Regions from separate parts of the Litchfieldia luteola genome, predicted to be linked through region 3. Evidence: a T-box and tRNA genes for the amino acid it is inferred to sense, from the RefSeq annotation. Region 3 holds a T-box; the other regions hold tRNA genes.
What was found. The T-box of region 3 lies ahead of ileS (isoleucine--tRNA ligase). A T-box ahead of a tRNA ligase gene usually reads a tRNA of that ligase, here a tRNA-Ile.

Region 1 (3,255 bases), on a different contig from region 3:
ATTAAAACTATCTTAATTCGCCGGTGTAGCTCAGTTGGTAGAGCAACTGACTTGTAATCAGTAGGTCGAGGGTTCGACTCCTTTCGCCGGCACCATTTTCTTTTTTAACTCTATACATGCGGGTGTGGCGGAATTGGCAGACGCGCTAGACTTAGGATCTAGTGTCATTGACGTGGGGGTTCGAGTCCCTTCACCCGCACCAACGTTTTTTGCGCTAGCAAAAGAACGTTCCATATGTGTTGCGGAAGTAGTTCAGTGGTAGAACACCACCTTGCCAAGGTGGGGGTCGCGAGTTCGAGCCTCGTCTTCCGCTCCAAAAATTGTCTGCTTTCTTTTATGTGCCGGGGTGGCGGAACTGGCAGACGCACAGGACTTAAAATCCTGCGGTAGGTGACTACCGTACCGGTTCGATTCCGGTCCTCGGCACCAAAGTTTTTGCGTAACGAAGTGGAGAAAAATAACTTTTCCGAAACATCGCAAAGCGAAATGAACTTTCCTTAAAGTGACCAGATTATTTTGTTAATATCATGCGCCCGTAGCTCAATTGGATAGAGCGTCTGACTACGGATCAGAAGGTTATGGGTTCGACTCCTTTCGGGCGCGCCATTATTTTAATTACGGGGAGTAGCTCAGCTTGGTAGAGCACTTGGTTTGGGACCAAGGGGTCGCAGGTTCGAATCCTGTCTTCCCGACCAGTTTTAGTACTATTAAGGGGCCTTAGCTCAGCTGGGAGAGCGCCTGCCTTGCACGCAGGAGGTCAGCGGTTCGATCCCGCTAGGCTCCATGTTAAATGGAGGAATACCCAAGTCCGGCTGAAGGGATCGGTCTTGAAAACCGACAGGGGTGTCAAAGCCCGCGGGGGTTCGAATCCCTCTTCCTCCGCCATTATTCTATTGTGGCATTTAACTTAATTTGGCGGTTGTGGCGAAGTGGTTAACGCATCGGATTGTGGTTCCGACATTCGTGGGTTCGATTCCCATCAGTCGCCCCATTTATTTAAATATTATTTAAGAAACTCCTTTCGATGATAATTAGTGATATTTCCTTTTAAATATCCTAAAATATCCTCTTGCGGTGTTTTTTTATGAAGTAAGTCTAGAAGTTTATTCATGTTGATTATTCAATGGGCTATAGCCAAGCGGTAAGGCAACGGACTTTGACTCCGTCATGCGTTGGTTCGAATCCAGCTAGCCCAGCCATTACTTTATAAGAATAAATTGCGGGTGTAGTTTAATGGTAAAACCTCAGCCTTCCAAGCTGATGTCGTGAGTTCGATTCTCATCACCCGCTCCATTTGTTTTAATGGGCCTATAGCTCAGCTGGTTAGAGCGCACGCCTGATAAGCGTGAGGTCGATGGTTCGAGTCCATTTAGGCCCACCATTTCTAAATTAATCCATAAATTTTGTTCCACAGTATGTCAGTGGTTGAGTTATCGGCTGTTAACTGATAGGTCGTAGGTGGGAGCTATATATTGGGGAAGTACTCAAGTGGCTGAAGAGGCGCCCCTGCTAAGGGTGTAGGTCGTGTAAGCGGCGCGAGGGTTCAAATCCCTCCTTCTCCGCCATGTTAAAATAACTACATAATTGTAAGATCTTATATTTACTCACGGCCATTCAAAATAGAATGACAAGTAGGATATAGGATCTTTTTTATTTTTTTCAAAAGAGTCCTTTAAAGGAACAGGATATTCTTATTTTAAAAAGAAGAAACTAGAGAAAAGCATTCCATTTTTTATCTCTGTTGGAGGTTTTAGTTTGATTAAAAATATATATACTTTTGTGAGTGAAACAATTGAAAATACAAAGTATTTTGATTCTAGTAATAGAGAGTGTGTTCAAGGATTAATCAGAAAAGCAATTAATTTTTACAAATTAAATTCTTACGAAGAGATTGAAGAGACTAATGCTGGAAATATACATACTATCCACATTGCTTCTATGATTGAAGAGAACCTTCTATCTAAAGTCGTTGAGCATTCAATGAACTCTGAACGTGATATAGATATTGAGGATATTTATAAAGGGAAGGTTTATCGTCATTATTAAGATCATATATATTTTGTTACTCTGGCATTAACCTCAATGGGGTAAATGCTTTTTTTAATAGAGTGGAACTTTCCTTTACGTTATACATATTTGTAGCAACAACTAAGAATACTAAAGAAACCTTTTGTATATGCAATTGATATTTTTATCTTCATGATTGGTTTCAGGCTGAGAAAGGAAACTCCATTTATGAAAAATCGACTTCCTTTTATACTATTAGCAACTATACATACATTTCTGCTAATTTTTACATTTTATCGTAAAGGAAAAAAAACCTTCTCTTTGCTCATGATAAGTATAGGGATGGCTTATGTATTTGAATACTTTGTTTTGAATATCTTTAAAATGTATTGGTACTTTCCTAAGTTTTTTAAAAATAATTGGGTTGATTCAGTATTCGGTGCCTTCATGTCTCAATCATTATTTGTACCAATAGCTGGGACAATGTTAACTTTATTTAATAAAGGGTGGAAATGGAGAGTAGGAGTTTCTTTTACTTACGTAGTGGTAGAACGAATCTTTACCAAATTGGGTATTTATAAGAATAGAAAATGGAGTACAGCCTACACATTCACTGCAATGCCTTTTTATTTCTTTATCCTATCAAAATGGTGGGATAGTGTGCAAAAAGGGAATAAAATGATCGTCTATATATCCGTCTTTTTGGCTTACTGGGTGAATTATACTAATGTCCTTTATTTTTGTTTAGTTCTATTTAATAAATACAGATTTAGAATAGGCTTGTTAAGAGATAAATATTGGGAGCATTTTATTCTTGTGCCACTTTATACATTCGTTTCAGGGTTTATTGGAACTTTGACAACATTACATTTAAATCGAAAGGTAAAGTTGGCTGGTATTGCCGTCCTTCATTTAATTGATCGGCTTTTGTTTAGATATAAAACCATTCGTCCGTCTAACTCATTAAGTTTATTTTCCCTTATACCAATTCATTTAATGGTGCTATTAATTGGTGAGTATTATTACAGTTTGATTAGGAAGATAAAATAATAATCATCCCCTTCAGTAAAGGAATATAAAAAAAGGATAGTTGTAACAGAATGGATTTCTGTTCAACTATCCCTTTTATGTTGGTTAGCTAACCTTTTTAAAGTTAGTTTTGACAGCTATATTTTTAATATTTATATGTAAGTCTGCTAATTCTTGCTCGTCTGTTTGTTTAACTCCATTCATAATTAAAACTGTTGC
Region 2 (3,255 bases), on a different contig from region 3:
ACCCATGAGGCGTCCCATAACGACTAGTTGCAGAGTAATAGCCAGTCCCCTGGTATCCCCAAGACTTATCAAGTGGATGTTCTACAAGTGGTAAAAGTTCTATATGAGTAAAACCATGCTCAAGAACGTAAGGTATAAGAAGTTCTGATAGTTCTTCATATGAATAATAGGTACCATCAGTTTTTACTTTCCATGAACCTAAATGCACTTCATATATATTTAAAGGCTTATCATGAGTAGACCTTTTATTTCTTTGCCATGCCCTATCATTCCATTTATAGCCTTCAAGATTATAAATAACAGAAGCTGTTGCTGGTCTAATCTCAGAATAGAAAGCAAAAGGATCCGACTTTAAGAGAATGTCACCACGGTCAGTAGTTATCTCATATTTATAGATGTCTCCTTCAACTAATCCAGGGAAAAAATTTGTCCAAATTCCCTCATTATTTATCTTATCTAATGGATGATGTTCTCCTTCCCACTGATTAAAGTTACCTACAATATTTACTTTTGCAGCATGAGGTGCCCAGACAGTGAACTGTGTTCCCTCCACACCATTTTGCAATGTAAGATGTGCCCCAAATAACTGGTAGCTTTTAAATAGATTTCCTTCATGAAATAAATGAATATCATGACTAGTTGGAAGAGTTAAGATCACTCGTATCCACCCTTTCTATAACGTTTAGTTCGATCATTATTTATTCATTTTACAAGCAATTGTAAGTGTGAAGAGGTATTTTTGTATGACATTATTTTACAAAATATTCTTTTCCACCATTAATTGTTATTGCTAGATAACATTCAATTATTATTGCAAACGATTACATTATTTTTATGAAAAAAGTATTTCACTATTTGTTTTATAAATAGTCTTTACAAGTATAGTTACGGGTAAAACATTGTTATAACAATCTTTGATTGATGCTGGATTCGTCTTCATGAAGAGGGATTATTGAGAAAAAATATAGTAAATATTATAAATTATCAGCTAATTTGTTATAGTAAAGCAGTAAACGCAAAAGCGTTTTAGTCAAAAAGCAAATATTGTCGATAAAAAACTAGACACAAATTGTTCAATATGGAAAAGACAGATGAGTGGATAAGAGTGAATAATGATTCATAAGAGGAAGCTAGAATAGGTTAAGTAGACGATATAGGAAAAGAAAAAAAGCGCAACGAGTAATTAAACTCGTTACGCTTTTTTGATGACCCATACGGGATTCGAACCCGTGTTACCGCCGTGAAAGGGCGGTGTCTTAACCGCTTGACCAATGGGCCATAAATAATGTTCTTATGGCGGAGAAGGAGGGATTTGAACCCTCGCGCCGCTCACGCGACCTACACCCTTAGCAGGGGCGCCTCTTCAGCCTCTTGAGTACTTCCCCATAATGGCTCCACAGGCAGGACTCGAACCTGCGACCGATCGGTTAACAGCCGATAGCTCTACCACTGAGCTACTGTGGAATAGTGAGAATAGAATCATTCATAGGTTATGAATGGTGGGCCTAAATGGACTCGAACCATCGACCTCACGCTTATCAGGCGTGCGCTCTAACCAGCTGAGCTATAGGCCCTAATAAGTTTAGGTTAAAGTAAATGGAGCGGGTGATGAGAATCGAACTCACGACATCAGCTTGGAAGGCTGAGGTTTTACCATTAAACTACACCCGCAGTTGTATGGGGCGACTGATGGGAATCGAACCCACGAATGCCTGAACCACAATCAGGTGCGTTAACCACTTCGCCACAACCGCCACAATTATTAAATTAGAGAATAAAATGGTGGCTCAGGACGGAATCGAACCGCCGACACAAGGATTTTCAGTCCTTTGCTCTACCAACTGAGCTACTGAGCCATATAAAATATTTGTTGTTTTGAATAACTAATGGCGGTCCCGACCGGGATCGAACCGGCGATCTCCTGCGTGACAGGCAGGCATGTTAACCGCTACACCACGGGACCATTGGTTGCGGGGACAGGATTTGAACCTGCGACCTTCGGGTTATGAGCCCGACGAGCTACCGAACTGCTCCACCCCGCGATAATAAAAATTATAAATGTATATGTTTTGCTGAAGATTTTAGCCATCATTTCAAATGAGATAATGGCGGAGGAAGAGGGATTCGAACCCCCGCGGGCTTTAACACCCCTGTCGGTTTTCAAGACCGATCCCTTCAGCCGGACTTGGGTATTCCTCCGTATAATTAACTAATGGTGGACCTTGTAGGACTCGAACCTACGACCGGACGGTTATGAGCCGTCTGCTCTAACCAGCTGAGCTAAAGGTCCTAAGAGAAGATATTAAGTGTTAGTTTGTTCTAAATAATATGGTAGCGGCGGAGGGAGTCGAACCCACGACCTCACGGGTATGAACCGTACGCTCTAGCCAGCTGAGCTACACCGCCATATTAAGAAGTGCAAGGAAAATTATTTTCACTTTGTGAGAATAATTTGGTGGAGCCTAGCGGGATCGAACCGCTGACCTCCTGCGTGCAAGGCAGGCGCTCTCCCAGCTGAGCTAAGGCCCCAAATAGTTTTGAAATGGTCGGGAAGACAGGATTCGAACCTGCGACCCCTTGGTCCCAAACCAAGTGCTCTACCAAGCTGAGCTACTCCCCGTAAATATATATGGCGCGCCCGAAAGGAGTCGAACCCATAACCTTCTGATCCGTAGTCAGACGCTCTATCCAATTGAGCTACGGGCGCATATAAATGGTGCCGAGGACCGGAATCGAACCGGTACGGTAGTCACCTACCGCAGGATTTTAAGTCCTGTGCGTCTGCCAGTTCCGCCACCCCGGCACATAAAGAAAGCAGACTGTTTTTGGAGCGGAAGACGAGGCTCGAACTCGCGACCCCCACCTTGGCAAGGTGGTGTTCTACCACTGAACTACTTCCGCAAAAATATTGGTGCGGGTGAAGGGACTCGAACCCCCACGTCATGGACACTAGATCCTAAGTCTAGCGCGTCTGCCAATTCCGCCACACCCGCAAATGAATAAAATTAAAATGGTGAGCCATGAAGGATTCGAACCTTCGACCCTCTGATTAAAAGTCAGATGCTCTACCAACTGAGCTAATGGCTCTTAATAATAAGAGATTGTATTTCATGTTAAAGCTTGATAGGTAATTGGGCAAGAGCATCTAATACGTGTCCTCATCTCAGGAAGCTTATGCAAGTAGCAGCTCGATGAGTACAATTCGTAGATTATTCAAGATGTATCGCTCATTGCTCTACCAACTGAGCTAATAGC
Region 3 (3,255 bases):
TGGGTACGAGTGGGTGATAAACGAAAGTTTTAACAGTGCACCTACTTCTGACAATTTCTCAGAGATTGGCTTATTCGCCTCATCATAAAATAGGCCCTCAAACCCTTCAGCCTCAGATGTCATATAACCCTTTTCATCAACAGGACATAATACATCTAATCCATATTTTTGCCCAACAATAAAGTCATCCTCACCATGGCCCGGTGCAGTATGAACACAACCAGTACCTGACTCAGTAGTAACATGCTCTCCGCACATCACTAGGGAGTCACGACCATATATTGGGTGTTTAGCAATTACGTTTTCTAGTTCTTTACCTTTTACCTTTTTAACGGTTGAGACATTTTCCCATTCAAACTCTTTTGTTACACTTTCAAGTAAATCTGTAGCTACAACATATTTTTTATCACTAACTTCAACAACACTATAATCTAGGTCTGGATGTACAGAAATGCCAAGGTTAGCTGGAATAGTCCAAGGTGTTGTTGTCCAGATAACAATCTGTTCATTTCCTTCTAGAACACCCTTACCATCTTTCACCTCAAAGCCAACATAGATAGAGGCTGAGCGCTTATCTTGATATTCAATTTCTGCTTCAGCTAGTGCTGATTCACTTGAAGGAGACCAATAGACAGGTTTTAATCCTTTATAAATGTAGCCTTTTTTTGCCATGTCACCGAAAACTTTTATTTGTTGTGCCTCGTACTCAGGCTTTAAAGTGATGTATGGATTATCCCAGTCTCCTCGAACACCCAAACGTTTAAACTGCTCACGTTGACTATTAATTTGTTCGTAAGCATACTCTTCACATAGCTTTCTAAATTCAGCAACCGACATTTCTTTACGGTTTACTTTTTTATTTTTCGTGAGAGCTGTTTCTATTGGTAATCCGTGAGTGTCCCATCCTGGAACATACGGAGCACAAAATCCACTCATGGATTTATAACGAACGATAAAGTCCTTTAAAATTTTATTAAGAGCATGACCCATGTGGATATCCCCATTAGCATATGGAGGGCCATCATGTAAAATAAATAATGGGCGATCTTTCGTGTGCTCTTGTACCTTTTTATAAATATCCATTTCTTCCCACTTAGTTTGCAACTGTGGTTCTCTGTTTGGTAGATTTCCACGCATTGGGAATTCGGTTTTAGGCATTAATAACGTATCTTTGTACTCCATAAAAACATTTCTCCTCCAACTTTGGTTTCACTTTCATCATTGCCAAAAATAATCATTTACTATCAGCTTTAATGAAATATACATAATTTTTTAAAAATACAAAAAGACCTTCTCATCCCAAAAGGGACGAGAAGGTCTCGCGGTACCACCCTTAAATGACTAATAAAAATACAATTAGCCCACTCAAACATTCTTAACGTGAATGATTCGCCTAAACTTACTTAAGGTTCAGAAAGGAACTCCAGGGTGATCTTCATATTTTATCCTTAGTCAGGCTCACACCGTCCCTGACTCGCTTTGTAAGTAAAATAAAACACTACTGTCCCCATCATCGTTAACTATTTAATAAAATTTACTATAAATTATATGCTATAAATTGTCTAAACGTCAAGTTTGCTTCTGTTATCTTCAGAGTCATCAAAAACAGGTTCCACATTGTATTTCATTAAGTGGTCCCAGTCATCAGATTGAATTAGATCTAGTTGTGCTTCAATCAGCATTTTAAAACGATTTCTAAAAACTTTAGACTGTTTCTTGAGCTCTTCAATTTCAATAGCAATCTTTCTTGATTTAGCAAGAGATTCATTAATAATACGATCAGCATTTTTTTCTGCTTCTTTAATAATAAGTTTCGCTTCTTTTTGAGCATTTCTTTTTACGTCTTCAGCAGTCTCTTGAGCTATTAAAATTGATTTATTCAAAGTATCTTCAATATTTGTAAAATGACCTAATTTCTCACCTTGCTCTGCCAATTTAGCTTCTAGTTCCTTTTTTTCACGAATGACCAATTCATAGTCCTTAATCACTTGGTCAAGAAATTCATTAACTTCATCTTCATCGTATCCACGAAATCCTTTATTAAACTCTTTGTTATGAATATCTAATGGTGTTAAAGGCATATTGCCACCTCCAATAAGTAGTAGTGTTAGTCCATATATTTCACTATTCGACATATTCGACGTTAAAAGTCAAAATCCTGCAATGATTCTGGAATTATTTTTGTTTCCCTACAATGATTCGCCATTTTTCCTTTTTTGTTTTTCCTTCAATAGTAAGAAGTTTACTTCGTCCAAACCCACGAAGGGAAAGTACATCTCCTTCTTTACACTCAAAAGCTGTTTGTTCTACAATTTTCCAATTAACCTTAACCAAACCAGATTGTATAAACGCTTGAATCTTTTGCCTAGACAAGTTATAGATGGAAGATAGTACCACATCAAGTCTCATTGAAGAAACTGTTGTGGAATGTTCATCCCACGCTTCCTCAGTTAAGACAATATTGTCAAAAGAAATTTCTTTAAGAGAAACTGTCGCTTTTCCGACTGATTCCAGGTTCACCCGAATATAATCTCCTATTTCTTTTGCTACAATAATCTGAACGAGGTCACCAGAGACAAGGATATCCCCAAACTTACTCCTCTTTACACCTAAAGACATTAGGGATCCTAATATTTTACGGTGATCAATTGTAACAAATTTAGAAGGATACACAATTTGAAAAACAGATAACTGAAAATCATCAACTGCGGGTTTATAATATTCAGGGTATAGAAGTGCCCTTTTTCTTTCGGTAGAATCATGTCCACCGTAGAAGCTAACCTGAACTTCTGAGTCATTACCGATGATAAGTTTCATCATATCCTGTTCTCTAGGATCTAGAAAGTCTGTTGTTTTAGGAGCGTATTGTGTAAGTACAGTTTCCTTCCATGACATTACTTGATCAATAAAGGCATGCTCTTCTTTTCGAAAATGTTGATAGATATTCATATAAATGATTTCTCCATATACTAAATTAGGTCGAACTACTTAAAGAAACTCGGCTAATGCCGAGCTTCAAGAATTGTACTATACACTAAAACATTCCAAATAAAGTATTTAATCCAATTGAAGCAAAATTCAAGACAAAAATAGCTACAATTGGCGAAATATCGATCATACCTAATGGTGGAATAATCTTTCTGAAAGGTTCTAAGTATGGCTCACAAATTTTTGTAAGAAATTGGCCAATCCTAGACTCTCTCGCATTTGGAAACCAAGACATTAAGATGTACGCAATTAATGCATATGAGTAAA

Region 1: it has a tRNA-Ile gene. The T-box ahead of ileS (isoleucine--tRNA ligase) is inferred to sense a tRNA for this amino acid. The anticodon was not compared.
Region 2: it has a tRNA-Ile gene. The T-box ahead of ileS (isoleucine--tRNA ligase) is inferred to sense a tRNA for this amino acid. The anticodon was not compared.

The regions. Positions count from the first base shown of each region.
Region 1 covers NZ_JAGGKM010000009.1:102,611-105,865, reverse strand. Annotated here, with positions in the region: tRNA gene J2Z26_RS20450 (tRNA-Thr) at 20-95, shown strand; tRNA gene J2Z26_RS20445 (tRNA-Leu) at 119-202, shown strand; tRNA gene J2Z26_RS20440 (tRNA-Gly) at 242-316, shown strand; tRNA gene J2Z26_RS20435 (tRNA-Leu) at 341-429, shown strand; tRNA gene J2Z26_RS20430 (tRNA-Arg) at 530-606, shown strand; tRNA gene J2Z26_RS20425 (tRNA-Pro) at 619-695, shown strand; tRNA gene J2Z26_RS20420 (tRNA-Ala) at 712-784, shown strand; tRNA gene J2Z26_RS20415 (tRNA-Ser) at 793-885, shown strand; tRNA gene J2Z26_RS20410 (tRNA-His) at 916-991, shown strand; tRNA gene J2Z26_RS20405 (tRNA-Gln) at 1,125-1,199, shown strand; tRNA gene J2Z26_RS20400 (tRNA-Gly) at 1,220-1,293, shown strand; tRNA gene J2Z26_RS20395 (tRNA-Ile) at 1,305-1,381, shown strand; tRNA gene J2Z26_RS20390 (tRNA-Ser) at 1,475-1,565, shown strand; gene J2Z26_RS20385 (DUF6407 family protein) at 1,756-2,046, shown strand; gene J2Z26_RS20380 (hypothetical protein) at 2,236-3,057, shown strand; gene J2Z26_RS20375 (hypothetical protein) at 3,142-3,255, opposite strand, start outside.
Region 2 covers NZ_JAGGKM010000004.1:513,090-516,344, forward strand. Annotated here, with positions in the region: gene glgB (1,4-alpha-glucan branching enzyme) at 1-658, opposite strand, end outside; tRNA gene J2Z26_RS14490 (tRNA-Glu) at 1,207-1,278, opposite strand; tRNA gene J2Z26_RS14495 (tRNA-Ser) at 1,295-1,385, opposite strand; tRNA gene J2Z26_RS14500 (tRNA-Asn) at 1,390-1,464, opposite strand; tRNA gene J2Z26_RS14505 (tRNA-Ile) at 1,498-1,574, opposite strand; tRNA gene J2Z26_RS14510 (tRNA-Gly) at 1,598-1,671, opposite strand; tRNA gene J2Z26_RS14515 (tRNA-His) at 1,679-1,754, opposite strand; tRNA gene J2Z26_RS14520 (tRNA-Phe) at 1,781-1,856, opposite strand; tRNA gene J2Z26_RS14525 (tRNA-Asp) at 1,888-1,963, opposite strand; tRNA gene J2Z26_RS14530 (tRNA-Met) at 1,966-2,042, opposite strand; tRNA gene J2Z26_RS14535 (tRNA-Ser) at 2,107-2,199, opposite strand; tRNA gene J2Z26_RS14540 (tRNA-Ile) at 2,214-2,290, opposite strand; tRNA gene J2Z26_RS14545 (tRNA-Met) at 2,330-2,406, opposite strand; tRNA gene J2Z26_RS14550 (tRNA-Ala) at 2,454-2,529, opposite strand; tRNA gene J2Z26_RS14555 (tRNA-Pro) at 2,544-2,620, opposite strand; tRNA gene J2Z26_RS14560 (tRNA-Arg) at 2,631-2,707, opposite strand; tRNA gene J2Z26_RS14565 (tRNA-Leu) at 2,715-2,803, opposite strand; tRNA gene J2Z26_RS14570 (tRNA-Gly) at 2,827-2,901, opposite strand; tRNA gene J2Z26_RS14575 (tRNA-Leu) at 2,910-2,993, opposite strand; tRNA gene J2Z26_RS14580 (tRNA-Lys) at 3,012-3,087, opposite strand.
Region 3 covers NZ_JAGGKM010000002.1:412,660-415,914, forward strand. Annotated here, with positions in the region: gene ileS (isoleucine--tRNA ligase) at 1-1,182, opposite strand, end outside; T-box leader at 1,302-1,523, opposite strand; gene J2Z26_RS06870 (DivIVA domain-containing protein) at 1,563-2,081, opposite strand; gene J2Z26_RS06875 (YlmH family RNA-binding protein) at 2,176-2,949, opposite strand; gene J2Z26_RS06880 (YggT family protein) at 3,035-3,255, opposite strand, start outside.